3 regions of the Brachybacterium sp. NBEC-018 genome follow, and region 2 is predicted to be linked to each of the others. Evidence: predicted binding sites of a transcription regulator. Region 2 holds the regulator's gene; each other region holds the start of a gene.
What was found. The regulator LexA, encoded in region 2, represses DNA repair genes until DNA is damaged. The targets are predictions, from matches to a motif close to TCGAACANNTGTTCGA.
Positions count from the first base shown of each region.

Region 1: NLU66_RS16300 (HNH endonuclease signature motif containing protein) is a predicted target of LexA. The motif match lies at 3,028-3,043, and genes of this name have one in related genera.
Region 3: NLU66_RS01475 (HNH endonuclease signature motif containing protein) is a predicted target of LexA. The motif match lies at 1,438-1,453, and genes of this name have one in related genera.

Region 1 is NZ_CP100650.1:3,581,821-3,586,817, forward strand. Features, by position in the region: gene NLU66_RS16290 (cation diffusion facilitator family transporter) at 1-752, shown strand, start outside; gene NLU66_RS16295 (hypothetical protein) at 826-1,350, shown strand; gene NLU66_RS16300 (HNH endonuclease signature motif containing protein) at 1,383-2,822, opposite strand; gene NLU66_RS16305 (FAD-binding oxidoreductase) at 3,713-4,997, shown strand, end outside.
Region 2 is NZ_CP100650.1:3,247,399-3,252,395, forward strand. Features, by position in the region: gene NLU66_RS14735 (HelD family protein) at 1-894, shown strand, start outside; gene nrdR (transcriptional regulator NrdR) at 1,109-1,567, opposite strand; gene NLU66_RS14745 (peptidoglycan-binding protein LysM) at 1,594-1,881, opposite strand; gene lexA (transcriptional repressor LexA) at 2,160-2,870, shown strand; gene NLU66_RS14755 (ATP-dependent DNA helicase) at 2,982-4,997, opposite strand.
Region 3 is NZ_CP100650.1:321,193-326,189, reverse strand. Features, by position in the region: gene NLU66_RS01480 (hypothetical protein) at 1-1,263, shown strand, start outside; gene NLU66_RS01475 (HNH endonuclease signature motif containing protein) at 1,631-3,217, shown strand; gene NLU66_RS01470 (GNAT family N-acetyltransferase) at 3,303-3,665, shown strand; gene NLU66_RS01465 (DinB family protein) at 3,725-4,252, shown strand; gene NLU66_RS01460 (VOC family protein) at 4,377-4,997, shown strand, end outside.

The sequences.
Region 1 (4,997 bases), 330 kb from region 2:
AGCGCTTCCTCTACGGCCGCGCGAAGGCCGAGTACTTCTCGGCCGCGGTCGAAGGGGTCATGATCTTCGTGGCGGCGGCCGTGATCCTCGTGAGCTCCGTCGAGCGCTTCATCCACCCGCGGCCGATCGAGAACGTCGGCTGGGGCCTCGCGATCAGCGTCGTCGCGAGCCTCGTCAACGGAGGCGTCGCCCTGGTGCTGCTGCGCGCGGGCCGCACGCACCGCTCGATCACCCTGCGGGCGGACGGCAAGCACCTCATGACCGACGTCGTCACCAGCGCGGGCGTGCTCGTGGGCGTCGCGCTCGTGGTGATCACCGGCTGGGACCGGCTGGACCCGGTCGTCGCGTTCCTCGTGGGCGTGAACATCATCGTCACCGGCGTCGGCCTGATCTCGGAGTCCGTCTCGGGGCTCCTCGACAAGGCGCTGCCGGAGGAGGAGAACGAGGTCATCACCGAGATCCTCCGACGTCGCACCGACGGCACGGTCACCTTCCACGGCCTGCAGACCCGCGAGGCGGGCCAGGAGCGCTACATGAACGTGCACGTGCTCGTGCCGGACGAGTGGACGGTCAAGCAGGGCCACGACTACATCGAGGAGCTCGAGACGGAGCTCATGACGGCTCTGCCGTCGCTGCGCGTGCTCACGCACCTCGAGCCGATCTCCGATCCCGCGAGCTACGAGGACATCCCCGAGGCGCACGTCCCGATCCACGGGGACGACGAGACGGCGCTGCGGCCCCCGCAGGCGTGACGGTCGCGTCCCCTACGATGACCGGGACGCCGAGCGGGGATCTCGGCCGAGCGACGAGCATCAGGGGGATTCCATGACCACCTCACCCATCGCGCCTGATCCGCGGCGCGAGCACCGGCCGCAGGGACCCGTCGTGCAGGGCGAGCTCGTGCCGGTCGCACAGCCCTACGGCATGCCGCAGCAGCAGGCCGGCCATCCTCAGCACGCGCCGCTGCACCCGGGACAGGTCCAGCCCTATGCCGCGCCGGCCGCCTACGGCCCTCCCCCGGTGATGATGATGCCGGCGCCGAAGAGCGTGGTCGTGACCTTCGTGCTCACCTTCTTCTTCGGGGTTCTGGGCATGTTCTACGCGACGACCTCGGGCGCGCTGATCCTGCTGGGCGTGACGCTCGGCGCGATCGTGCTCGCGGTCGTCGTGATCGGCATCCTCTCGGTGCTGACACTGGGTTTCGGCGCCGCACTCTTCGCCTTCGTCCCGCTCATCGGGGTCGCGGCGTGGATCACGAGCATGATCTGGGGATGCATGGCCGCCTCGCGGCACAACGAGCGGCTGGCGGCGCAGTACGCCGCGGCCGGCTACCGCCCGCCGGGGTACTGAGCCGCACTGCCCCCGGGGCGCGGGGCAGCGACTCAGAACGGCGGGTCGGGTTCCGATGATGGTGGAGGTTCATCGCCGGGGAAGGCATCGCCCGGTGGACCGTTCCGGCCCGCGGTGATCGCCTCGGCGACGCGGATCCTCTCCTGGAACCGGTCCCAGACCCGTTGGTACGTCGCGGCGAGGACGCTGGTGACGAGGTCGGAGTTCTTCTGGACGTCCACCCAGTCGATGCCGCCGGCAGCCCACCGCGTGGAGGCGCCGTCCGGGGAGCGCTGGGGGTCCAGCGCTCCGTCCGTCTTCATCCGGTGGTGGCTCCGACAGAGCCCGTGGAGGTTCTCCGGCGAGGTGGGCCCGCCCGCGGCGGGATCGAGATGGTCGAACTCCTCGATGTGGTCCCACTCCCCCACGTGGAGCACGGTGCGATCGCAGCCCGGCACCGCGCACAGGGGGTCGATCAGCCTCAGGTGCTCGATCATCGCCGCGCTGGGCCGATACTGCCGGGCCGCGACCGGCAGGAACTCCCCGGTGACCGGGTGGGTCAGGACGCGATGCCACACCGTCGCCCGCGCACAGAGCGTGCGGGCCATGTCGATCGGGATCGGATGCACGCCCTCGAGCGTCGCGGGGGCGTCCGACATGCCGAGCAGGGAGAGGACGGGGACGGTGAGGTTCATCCGCAGCGGCATCGACGGGACCTCGACCCCGTCGGTCGCGATCGGGCTGCGCGTGAGCAGCACGTAGCGGAGTGCCCGCAGCGACATCGGCCGCCCGCTCGCGGCGACCTCCCCGTCCCGGTCCCAGGGGATCTGCCGGTCCTGGCCACCGGCGGCGATCCGCTCGAGGGCGTGCCGCTGCGCATCCTGCACCGAGCGGGCGGCCTGGTCCAGGCGCGTGCTGAGGTCGAGGATCTCCGGGATCGGGCCGACGATGGTGAGGAACGCGGTCCCGTCCGGTGCCGGCGCGTGCTCGAGGAAGACGTCCCGCCTCGATGCGGGGTCCCCTCCGGCGCCGACCTCAGGGTCGAGCCAGGTCACGAGGTGCTTCACGAGGGTCCGGAAACGATCCGGGGACAGCGACTCGACCCGCCACCCCGCGACGGTCTCGTCGACCTGACGGCGCTCGGCTCCCGGAAGGTCGCGCACGGCGCGGACGAGCTGGTCGAACCATTCCGTGGGAAGGTCCCCCGACTCGACCCGGGCGAGGCACGCGGGCAGATCGGTGACCCCGATGTAGGCGTAGTGGAGCCGACGGGTGGCGCGGCCGATCCGGGACCGCAGCACCAGCCCGGCGGCGATCCCGTTGCCGCCGTCGTCCCCGGAGGCGCCGTCCCACAGGGAGGCGAGGTCACGGAGCTCCTCGATGTAGAGGTGGGCGTGCACGGTGCGGCGCCGCTCGAGGACGCGTCGCAGGACGACGGCCTCCGCGGAGTCCTCCTCGAGATCCCCCTTCGCCGCGAGGTTCTCGGCGGTCACGTGACTGCGCCCACGGGGCGGCCGACGGAACCGGTGGGAGAGCGCGGCGCGATCGGGCCGCTCGCCATCGGACGGCGCCGTGCCGTGCGGTCGCGTCACCGTCATCACCCACCACCCCTCCCAGAAGCATCTGCCCGGCGCTCTCGCGCACTGCACGGAATCAGCGAGAACGAGGAAACTCACCTCGCCCCCACTCCCCTCATTTTAGAACACCTGTTCGCCGATGGCCAGCATTCTCGATCACGAACTCGAGAATGTGGACAACCACCCTCGGGGGAGGAACGATCCGCGACGTCGGCGGGCGGCACCGAGTGCGACAGTGCCCCCGGGGCCGTCGACGACAGCAGCATCGAGGCCGGCCGCGCTACGCAGATCGTCGTGTGACCGGCAGCGACGGTGACGACTCCCGTCCTCCACCGCAGCACCATCGCGCCCCGGCCCGCCCCAGCACCCCCCCTACACCCCTCACCTCCACCGTTCAATGCACATGCCGTTAATGTGGATAATTGGCCATTGTTGAGGAAAGGCTCTCATCGGCTCCCGGTGACATATGACCTCCCCCCCCTGGGCGTTCGAGGCATTCCCGCGGCGCCCCCGATGACGCCCCCGGCGACTCCACCGGCGACCTCGCCGCCGACCCCGCCGCCGACCCCATCGCCGAGCCACGTCGACATCGACCCGCCGGTCTCGCCATCACCGCCGACCCCTCCCCCTCGGCGCCACCCCGACCCCGTCGATCCGCGGGTCGCGCCCGCCACGCCTGCGCGTCGGCCCGCCGACCCCCGCCCCTCGATGACGCGACATGAACGCTTATGTTGGTCATCGTTTGCTCTTATGCCTCCACCGCCCCCACCATGGACGACGATCACTTCCGACCTCCAGGAGCCAGCGTGACGACCACCGCGACCACCGGGCTGAACCCGCATCTCACCGACCTCGCCGCCCGGCTGCGCGCCGAGATCGGCGAGGACGCCGTGGTCACGGAGCCCGAGGAGCGCTACGCGGGGGACACGGCCGTCCGCGCCGAGGCCGGCACCGAGTTCCTGCTCGTCCTTCCCCGCGACACCGCGGGGGTCCAGGCGACCCTGCGCGCCGCGCACGAGACGAGCACCGTCGTCGTGCCGCGCGGCTCCGGCTCCGGCCTCTCCGGCGGCGCCGTCCCCTCGCACGGCGCGATCGTGCTGGGCCTCGAGCGGCTCACCGCGATCCGCGAGATCGACCCGCTCGACGAGGTCGCCGTGGTCGAGGCGGGCGTCATCACCGCGGACCTCTCCGCCGCGCTGGCCCCGCACGGCTTCTTCTACGCTCCGGACCCGGCGAGCGCGCGACTCTCGAGCATCGGCGGCAACATCGCCACCAACGCGGGAGGGCTGCACTGCGCGAAGTACGGCGTGACCCGCGAGTCGGTGCTCGCCCTCGAGGCGGTCCTGGCCGACGGCACGCTCCTGCGCACCGGCCACCGCTCGATCAAGGGCGTCACGGGCCTGGACCTCACGCAGCTGCTCATCGGCTCCGAGGGCACGCTCGCCGTGGTCACCGCCGCGACGGTGCGGATCCGCCCGCTGCCCGTCGCGCGCCGCACCCTGCTCGCCCGCTTCCCGTCGACGACCGCCGCCGCGGCCGGGGTCAACGCGATCTCGCTGAGCCCCGTGCGGCCCGCCGCGACGGAGCTGCTGGACGCGGCGACGCTCCACGACATCGACGCGAACGCGGGATCCCGGATCGCCGAGGGCGACACGACGATCCTGCTCATCGAGCTCGACGGCTACGGCGTCGAGGAGCAGACCACGGACCTCACCGCGGCGCTCACCGTCGCCGGAGCCGCACTGCGCGTGATCGAGGACGAGGCGGAGGCGGAGCACCTGTGGGAGCTGCGCCGCTCGGGCCGCGGATCGGGCGCCGGCGGGCACCGCCTCGGCGAGGACGTCGCCGTGCCGAAGTCCCGGCTGGGCGCCGTCTTCGCGGAGCTCGCGGAGATCGGCGCCCGCCACGGCGTGCAGACCTCCGCCGTCGCCCATGCGGGAGACGGCAACCTCCACCCGAGCCTGGCCCTGCCCTCCGCCCCGGAGGACGTGCCCGGGCAGCTCCCGCCCGCGATCCTCGCCGCCGCGGACGACCTCGTCCGGGCCGCGATCGACCTGGGCGGCACGATCAGCGGCGAGCACGGCATCGGCA
Region 2 (4,997 bases):
CTCCTCGGGGAGGACTCCGCGCCCGACGAGGCCCGCGCCCAGGAGGCCGCCTCCCGGCGTGCGGCGGACGTCGAGTACGCCCGGCGCGTGCTCGAGAACGTGGACAGCTCGGGGATCGTGCGCGCTGAGGACCTCGCCGACCAGGTCACGCGGGTCCGCGACGGGCGCTCCCTCGCCGAGCGCGCCTCCTCCGAGCGCTCGTGGACCTACGGCCACGTCGTGGTCGACGAGGCGCAGGAGCACTCCCCCATGAGCTGGCGCGCCCTCATGCGCCGCTGCCCGACGAAGTCGTTCACCGTCGTGGGCGACGTCGCGCAGACCTCCTCCGCGGGCGGGACCTCCTCGTGGTCCGCCGCGCTCTCCCCGTACGTGCAGGACCGTCTCCAGGTCGAGAACCTCACGGTCAACTACCGCACGCCGGCCCGGATCATGGAGCGGGCCCTCGCCATGGCGGCCGCGCACGATCTGCCGGTCACGACGGTGAGCTCGGTGCGCGAGGGCGCGAGCGACCCGGAGATCCTCAGGGTGGGAACGGACGAGCTCGCCGCGGGCGCCGCCCGGGCGGTCCTGTCCTGGCGCGACGGCCGGACCGGCCGGACCGCGGTGATCACGGCCCCGGAGCGGATCGGCGAGGTGGCCCGCGCGCTCCAGGAGCACGGCGCGGTGTCCGGACAGGGACGGATCGGGCTGGGATCCTCCGGTGTCGACGACGAGATCGCGGTGATGAGCGCTCAGGACGCGAAGGGCCTCGAGTTCGACGCGGTCGTCGTCGTGGAGCCGGCGGAGCTCGTGGAGCAGCACGGCGCCGGGGACCTCTATGTCGCGATGACCCGGCCCACGACCCATCTGGGCGTGGTGCACGCCCGGGACCTGCCGGAGGGCGTCGGCGGCTGAGCCTCCTGCGCCCTGTGCCCCCACGGTGCCCGGCGTCCCGCGGCCCGGGGCGGGCGGGAGGCTCCGCTCGGGGCGGGTCCACGGACAGAGATCGGCGGCCGTGGCTTCCCCTCCACGACCGCCGATCAGATGTGCGCCGCGCGAGCGCACGGGGGCTATCTTACGCACACCCTGGGAGTCTCCTGACCACTATCCACCACCTGGTGGACGAGTCTCAGGACGAGGCCGGACCTTCGTCGCGAAGCCGACGGATCGCCGCCTCGAAGTCGTCGAGGGACTCGAACCCCTGGTACACGCTCGCGAAGCGGAGGTAGGCCACGAGGTCCAGCTCCTGGAGCGGCTGCAGGATCGCGAGCCCGACGCCGTGGGCGTCGATCTCCGCCTGGCCCGATCCGCGGATGTCCTCCTCGACGCGTTGCGCGAGGACGGCGAGCTGATCGTCGGAGACGGGACGGCCCTGGCAGGCCTTGCGCACGCCGGAGATGACCTTCGCGCGGCTGAAGGGCTCGCTCACCCCGGATCGCTTGAGCACGGAGAGCGAGGCCGTCTCCGTGGTGGAGAACCGGCGGGAGCACTGGGGGCACTGGCGCCGGCGCCGGATCGTGCCGCCGTCGTCGGACGTGCGCGAGTCGACGACCCTCGAATCGGGATGGCGGCAGTACGGGCAGTGCATCGGGCCAGGGTACCTGGCCCGGGGGATCAGCGCCCGGCGGGATCCGCGGCCGGCAGCACGATCTCCTGGCCCTGCGTGAGGCGCGGGGTGGGGAGCTCGTTGAGCGCGCGGACCTCGGTGACGAAGTCGGCGTCGCTCATGCCCTCGGGGGCGTAGAGATCGGCGTAGGACCAGAGGTCGTCGCCGGCGGCGACGGTGACCGTCCGCTCGCCGTCGGCCCCGTCACCCGCGAGGGCGGAGGGGACGTCGAGGACGAGCAGGGCGAGGGCGGCGACGGCCAGCCCGAGGAGGAAGGCGATCGCGGTGACGAGCATGCGGCCCCGACGGGTGACCTCCAGTCGAACACCTGCACGAGCAGGGCGGGCGACGGCGGAGGCGTCACGCAGGGGAAGGGCGGTGACGGTGGCCTGACGAGTGTGCATCTTACGAACTCCTGTTCGATCGAATCTCTGTGCGACTCTAGGGCAGAGCTTCGCGACACGCAAGAGAAAACTCGAACACATGTTTGGAGTTCGCTCCCGGCCGACCTACCCTGGGTGACACGACCACCGAACCGCGAGGGTCAGACAGACGAAGCCAGGAGGACCGCCCGATGTCGCCGAGCATCCCGTCCCGACCCGCGCCGCTCCGCCGCCTGCGCGAGGAGTCGCCGTCCGAGTCCACGGCCGCGCTCTCCCGTCGCCAGCGGCTCGTGCTGGAGACCATCACCGCGTCGCTGCGCTCGCGCGGCTACCCGCCCACCATCCGGGAGATCGGCGACGCCGTGGGACTCACCTCGTCCTCCTCGGTCTCCCACCAGCTCCAGGTGCTCGAGCGCAAGGGATTCCTGCGCCGCGACCCGCGCAGCCCGCGCGCGATGGAGGTCGTCATGCCCGGGGAGGACGGCGCCCCCGAGCAGGAGGCAGATCCCTCCGAGGTCATGGCCGGCCCCTCCGTGCCCGTTCCGCTCGTGGGACGGATCGCCGCAGGCGTCCCCATCACCGCGCAGGAGCAGGTCGAGGACGTCTTCACGCTGCCCGAGCGGCTCGTCGGCGACGGCGACCTCTTCCTGCTGCAGGTGGTCGGCGAGTCGATGATCGACGCGGCGATCTGCGACGGCGACTGGGTCGTCGTCCGCTCGCAGCCCACGGCGGAGAAGGGCGAGATCGTCGCCGCGATGATCGACGGCGAGGCGACCGTCAAGACGTTCGCCCAGCGGGACGGCCACATCTGGCTCATGCCGCACAACCCGGCCTTCACGCCGATCCTCGGCGACGCCGCCGAGATCCTCGGCAAGGTCGTCGCCGTCCTCCGCGCGGTCTGAGGTCCTGCCAGGCCGGGTCGTTCCGGGCCCATGTCCTGCCGGGGCTCGGGCTCGGGCTCGGGCTCGTCCCGGCCCAGGGCCTGACGCCCCCGGGCCCTGGGACCGCCCGGCTCAGGAGGCGCTGAGCCGCCGGAGCGCGTCGACGGCGACGCGCGGGTCCTGGGTGGGCCACAGCGGAGGCATCGCCGCCCGCAGCACCTGCCCGTAGCGGGCCGTCGCCAGCCGCGGGTCGAGCACCGCGACCATGCCGCGATCCTCCTGCGTGCGGATGAGCCGGCCCGCGCCCTGCGCCATGAGCAGCGCCGCATGCTGCACGGAGACCGCCATGAAGCCGCTGCTCCCCCGCTGGTCCACGCGCTCCTGGCGCGCCGCCGTCAGCGGATCGTCCGGCCGCGGGAACGGGATGCGGTCGATCGTCACCAGGCGGCAGGCCTGCCCGGGGACGTCCACGCCCTGCCACAGGGTGAGCGTGCCGAAGAGGCTCGTGTCCGGGTCCTCACGGAAGTCCCGCACGAGATTGCCCATCGAGTCCTCCCCCTGCACACCGATGGGGAGGTCGAGCCGGGCGCGCACGTGCTCCGCGGCGAGCTCCGCGCCCCGGCGGGAGGAGAACAGGCACAGCGCACCGCCGTGCGAGGCCTCCACGAGCTCCGTCAGATGGTCGAGCATCTCGATGCTCGGCCCCTCGCGGCCCGGCCGCGGCAGATGCGCGGCCGTGTAGAGGATGCCCTGGCGGCGGTAGGCGAACGGGCTTCCGACGTCGAGACCCGCCCAGGCGCCGTGGTCCTCGCGGGAGGGGACCTCGTCCACCGCGGTGCGGGCCGCGCGCGCGAGCCCCACCTCCCCCGCGGGCGGCTCGAAGCGGCCGCCCAGGGCGAGGGTCGCGGAGGCGAGCACGGCCGTGCGGTGCTCGAGGATCGCCCCGCGCATGGCGAGCGCGACGCTCAGCGGCGCCACCTGCACGCTCGAGCGCCCGGTGACGGGCGAGTGGGAGACGGAGACGACGTCGTCCTCCGCCGGGTCCAGGAGACGCTCGCAGACGTCGATGATCTCCTGCAGGCTCGAGCGGACGGCCTTGCGCGCGCCGGCCGTGCCGACCACACCCTCGTCCCCCGCGTCCTTGGCGTCGGTGTGGGCGGTGCGGGCCTGGACCCGCAGCTGCTCGATCGCATCGGCGAGGCGCTCCGGGAGGTCCCCGATCACCCGCCCGTCGGGGACGAGCGCGAGGGCCTCGCGCAGCTCGTCGCCGGCGTCGTCGAGCGCGGTCGCGGCCATGCCCAGGCCCCGGAGGTCGCGCACGGTCCCCCGCACCATGCCGGGCACGAGCACCTCGGTGACGGCGCCGGTGACGCGGGAGGTGAGGTCGTGGGCCTCGTCGAAGACGACCACGTCGTGCTCGGGGATGATCCCGTGGCCGTCGAAGGCGTCGATCGCGAGCAGCGCATGGTTCGTGACGATGACGTCGACCTCCTTCGCGATCTCGCGGCTGCGCTCGGCGAAGCAGGAGCCGACCATCGGACAGGTCTGGCCGAGGCACTGGTTGCCCAGCACGGAGACCTGCCGCCAGGCGCGGTCGGAGACCGGGTCCTCGAGGCTGTCGCGGTCACCCGTGTCCGTCTCCTCCGCCCAGGCGCGCAGTCGCCGCACCTGGTCCCCGAGCCGTTCGCTCGCGCCGGAGGCGGGGTCCACCGCGGCCTCGGAGAAGAGGGAGCCGGGATCCTCGACGGGGTAGCCGCCGTCCATCTTGTGCCGGCACAGGTAGTTCCCGCGCCCCTTGAGCAGGGCGAAGGTGGGCGTGCGCGGGAGGTGCGGGGCGAGCGCGTCGACGATCCGCGGGAGGTCCTTGCGGATCAGCTGGGTCTGCAGCGCGATCGTCGCCGTGGAGACGACGACCGGGCGCCCCGAGGTCACCGCGTGCCGCAGGGCGGGGACGAGGTAGGCGAGGGACTTGCCGGTGCCGGTGCCCGCCTGGACGAGCAGATGGCGCTGACCCCGCATGGCCGTGTCGACGGCCTCCGCCATCGCGGACTGCCCCTCGCGGGGGCTGCCGCCGATGGCCCCGACGGCCGCCTCCATCAGGGTGGACAGGGAGGCGACGGACGCCTCGGAGGCGGGGGCTGCGGTCAT
Region 3 (4,997 bases), 940 kb from region 2:
GGCCCCGCGTCCGCGGATCTCGCGGGCCCCGCGGGCCCCGCCGCGACCGCGACGGACCCCCGTCGGCGGATCCGCGTCCTCCGCGCGGCCCTCGACGCCCTGCCCGCCGCGCGCGCGGACCTGCTCGGCGCGCCGGAGCCGCTGCTGCGCCTGCGGCTCGCCCAGGCGCTCGAGGCCGCGGGTCTCACGGATTCCGCGACGACGGCGGCGCTCGACGCCCTCGAGCTGCTCGAGGAGGTGGACGCCGACCCCGAGGCGGAGGCCTCGCGCCGGGCCGATCCGCACCGGGTGCGCATCGCCGCCCATGCCGTCCTCGCCCGCACCCTGCGCGCCTCGCACCCGCTCGCCGCGGTGCGCCATGCCCTCGATGCGCTCGGCGTCATGCGCCGCGTCGAGGACGCCCCGCTGCGCGTGGGCCTCGTGACGGACCTGCTCGAGGCGCTCACCGCGGCCGGCCTCGAGCGGGACGCCTCCTTCGCGGCGGGCCGCCTGGCCTCCCTCCAGCGCTCGCTCCGGCGGGACGAGCTGCGCACGGGCCCGCTGCTCGCGGTCGCCGGCCAGCGGATCCGGGTGGGCCGGGCCGACGAGGCCCGCGAGGCGCTCGAGGAGGTGCGTCGGATCGCGCGCGAGCATCGCGACCGGTCGACCGATCTCGAGGCCGCGCGCCTGCTCGCGACGCTGTACGAGCGCGAGGGTGACCTGCGCGGCTCCCTGCTCCAGCTGCGCCGGGTCGCGGCGGACGCCCGCTGGCTGAGCGACGACCTCGCGACCCCCGCCCCGCGGCGCGGGCCGTTCCTGCGGATCGAGCTCGAGGCGCTCGCGCTCGTGCTGCGCCGCGCGATGGACCTCGGCGAGACCCCGACCGCCCGTGCCGCCGCCCGCGCGATCGAGCGCCGCACCCGGCCCGACGGCGGACGCCTCCTGCTGCCCTCGGCTCTGCTGTGGGACCACCGGGTCGATGCGCGGGTGGGGGAGCTCGTGGCGGTCGCCGCGGCCGAGCCCGATGCCGAGGAGCTGCCTGAGCTGCTCGACGGCGCCCGCGAGGTGATCGGCCTCGCCCCGGGCGGTCATGAGGAGCGGGCGCTGTACTGGCGCGCCTACCTCGACGAGCAGCATGCGCTGCTGCTCGAGCGTCGCGGGGAGCGGGAGGCGGCGCTCGCCGCCGCGCTGCAGGCCCAGGCGCAGTGGCGCAACCAGGACGCCGAGGCCGACGACCTCGAGCGGATCGACGCCCTCGTCGCCCGGCTCTCCGCGGAGGCCTGAGTCCCGCCGTCGCCCGGCTCGCCGCAGGGCGCCGCCTCCCTCTGTCGCCCCCTCCTCCTGCCGCCACCCAGCTCCCTGCGGGATCCCGCGGCCCGCGGCCCGTGCCCGCCGCCTTTCCTCCTCAGTCGAAGTTATCCACAATTTTGATCGATTTCCGCGAGGTGCTCGCTTTCGTCGATCAGGAGTTCTAAAATGAGGGGAGCGGCGTGAAGGGGATTCACGGGGATCTCCGGCCGCGATGAGCGCGGGGAGGTGTGCGATGTCGGCTCCGGTCCAGGCTGTCTCCGAGCAGGCCCCTGCTCCCGTTCCCGCATCGCATCCCGTCGCCCTGGACGCTCGCTCCCTCCCACGCCGTCTGCGGGGCTCCGTGCGAGGGCGCAGCGGTGTCACGGAGGAGAACCTCGATGCCCGTGCGGAGGTCGAGGAGGGCTCGCCCGAGTCGGCGGCGCTGCAGCGGATCCTGCGCCGGCGCCGCGAGGTCCAGGCGGCCGCCTACGTCGCGGAGCTGACGGACCTCGCCGAGCTCTGGGTGGAGGACGCCGGGGACGACGGCGACCTGAACGCCGTCGCGGTCGGAGTGGTGCTGCGCGCCAAGCTCGGCCGCGCCGCCGGCCGGCTCCGTGATGCGCGCATGGCCGTCGCCGAGCTCCCGCGCTGCCTCGCCCGGGTCGGGTCCGGCGCCCTGCCCCCGGAATGGTGCGACCATCTGCTCCGCTCCGTCCGCGGTCTCACCGCTGCTCAGCGCACCTTCGTCGACGAGCAGGTCTCCTCCTGGCAGCTCGAGACGCTGCCGGCGGACAGGTTCTGGACCCTGCTGCGTCAGCTCGTCGCCTGGATCGACACGGCCGCCGCGGCGGGCGGCACCGCCGAGTCCAAGCGGGACGTCGAGCTCGTCCTCCCCGGGCAGGACGACGGCACCGCGCAGCTGACCGTGACCGGTCCGGCCCCGGAGATCCTCGACCTCGCCAAGCGCCTCGACCGCGCCGCGCACTCCGTCCAGGATGCGCAGCGCCACGCGCTCGCCCGCATCGGAGCCGGCGAGGCGGGGGCGCCGATCCCCTGGGACGTCCACGGCGACGTCGCCCGCACCGGGGCCCCGATGCACCTCGGCGCGATCCGCTACGTCCTCCTGACCCGCTCCGAGATCGGGACCGACGGCGTGCCCGTCCCCGCCGCCGCGGTGCGGATGAATCTCGTCGTCCCGGTCCTGTCCCTCCTCGGGGTGACGGACGCACCGGGGATGCTGGACGGGACGGTGCCGATCCCGCCGGCCATGGCCCGCGACCTCGCCGCGAACGCGACCGCCTGGCATCGCGTGCTGACGGACCCGGTCACCGGGGAATTCCTCCCCGTCGCGGCGACGACGTACCGACCGTCCACGGCGATGGTGGAATATCTCAAGATCGTCGACCCGATATGTGCGACCCCCGGCTGTTCGCGACAGGTCGTGGATATCGGGGAAACGGACCATATCCAGGAATTCGACCACCTTCGTCCGGACAGGGGCGGGCCCACGAGTCCGGAGAACCTGCATCGGCTGTGCCGCACCCATCACCGGTTGAAGACCAGCAGGGCGCTCGACCCGGAGCGCACCGACACCGGCAGCACGAGGTGGACGGTGGGGGAGCTGACCTCCACGGAGGTCGAGGCGCAGCGTGACCTCGTGACGCAGGTCCTCGCCGCGGACTTCCGCACGGCCTGGGACCGCTACCAGGCGGGGCTCCAGGCGAAGCGGGACGCCGCCCTCGAGCGGGAGCTCGAGGCGGCAGGGTTCTTCGCCAGGTCCGTGGAGGACGAGCTCCACGAGGAGTACCTGCTCCGGCGCAGCGCCCAGCTCGTCGAGTACTACGAGGACTGGCAGGGGCCCGCCGGGATCGACCCGCCGCCCCCGCCACCGCTTCCCCCGCTGCCACCGCCGCCGCCCGATCCCTTCGACGTCCCGCCGCCGTTCTGACTCTGCCGCCGTTCCGACCCCGCTCCGCCCTGCCATGGCGCGCCGAACTGCCGTAGCGTAGGGAGCCCGGCCCGAGGAGACGGCCATGACCGCCGAGGCAGACACCTCCTACGACCCCGACAACCGGCCCACCACCGAGCGCCCGCCGCCCGGCCCGCCCGGTCGCGTGCAGGTGCGGGACAACACCCGGGCACGCCGCTTCGAGGCGGTGCGCGACGGCGAGGTCGTCGGCATCACCACCTACGAGCGGCGGCGCGGCCGCATCGAGCTGCTCCACACCGTCACCGACCCCGCCCAGCGCGGCGGGGGAGTGGCGTCCGTGCTCGCCCGCACTGCCCTTCGCGAGTCCCGCTCCGCCGGCCTCCGGATCATCATCGTGTGCCCCTTCATCGAGAGCTGGCTCCAGCGCCACCCCGAGGAGTCCGCCGGCGTCATCGCCCCCGACTGACCCCGACCGGGTCGAACCTGGCCGCCCGACGGTCCCACCCGCGGAGTAGCGTCGTCATCATGACGCGCAGCTCCGGAACCCTCGCCCGCCGCATCCTGCTCGACCTCGCCTCCCGCCCCCGTGACGCCGCCGAGGCGCTGCGCGGGCAGCTCGACCCCGCCGTGCTCAACGCCCACCCCGCCGGCCACCCGAACTCCCTCGCCTGGCTGCTCTGGCACACCGGCCGCGAGATCGACGTGCAGCTCGCCCACCTCTCGGGGCAGCCCGAGGTCTGGACCGCCCAGGGCTTCGGCGAGAAGCTCGGCCTCGGGGAGGCCGGCCGCGCCGTCGGCTACGGGCACAGCGAGGGGGAGGCCCGCGCGATCGTCGTCGAGGACGGCGACGTCCTCGTCGACTACGTGCTCGCCACCGCCGACGCGCTCCACGGGTACCTCGGCACGCTCGCCGACGCCGACCTCGACGAGGCGATCGGCGAGTACGACGGCGCCCCCATCACCCGGGCGGTGCGCCTGGTCAGCATCATCGACGACGCCGCCCAGCACCTCGGCCAGGCCGCCTACGTGCTCGGCACCACCGACCGCGGCTGAGACCGTCCCGCCGGCGCCTCCCTTCCGCGCGGAAGGTCCTCTTCTCCGCCCGACGGGCCGCGAGTAGCGTTCGCGGCGACGACCCGCGCCCACCGGGGCGCAGCTGACCCATCGAGGAGCAGTCATGTCCGAGCAGAGCCCGACGTCCCCGCAGGACACCACGACAGCGCAGGACCTCACGACAGCGCAGGACCCCGCGACGCCGCAGAACCCCGCCGCCACCGACTCCCGCCCCGCGCCGCGCGCCGGGACGCCCTGCTGGATCGACCTCTTCACCCACGACATCGAGGGGGCGAAGAGCTTCTACGGCGAGCTCTTCGGCTGGGACCTCACGGACACCGGCGAGGAGTTCGGGCACTACACGATGGCGACCCGCGACGGGCATCCCGTCGGCGGGCTCATGGCCGCGATGAACCCGGACGGCAGCGTCCCCGACCCCGCCGAGCAGCCCACCGCCTGGACCGTCTACCTCGCGACCGACGACGCCGCCGCGACCGCGGAGGCGATCCCCGCCGCGGGCGGCACCGTGCTCTTCCCGCCGATGGAGGTGCCGGGCCTGGGCCACATGTCCGTCGCGCAGGACCCCTCGGGCGCCGCCGTCGGCTTCTGGCAGGCGGCCCCCTTCGCCGGCTTCGACACGCCCGGCACCCCGGGCACTCCCACCTGGTTCGAGCTCATGACCAAGGACTTCGACGCCGCCGAGCCGTTCTACCGCAGCGTCTTCGGCTGGGACGCGGTGCGCATG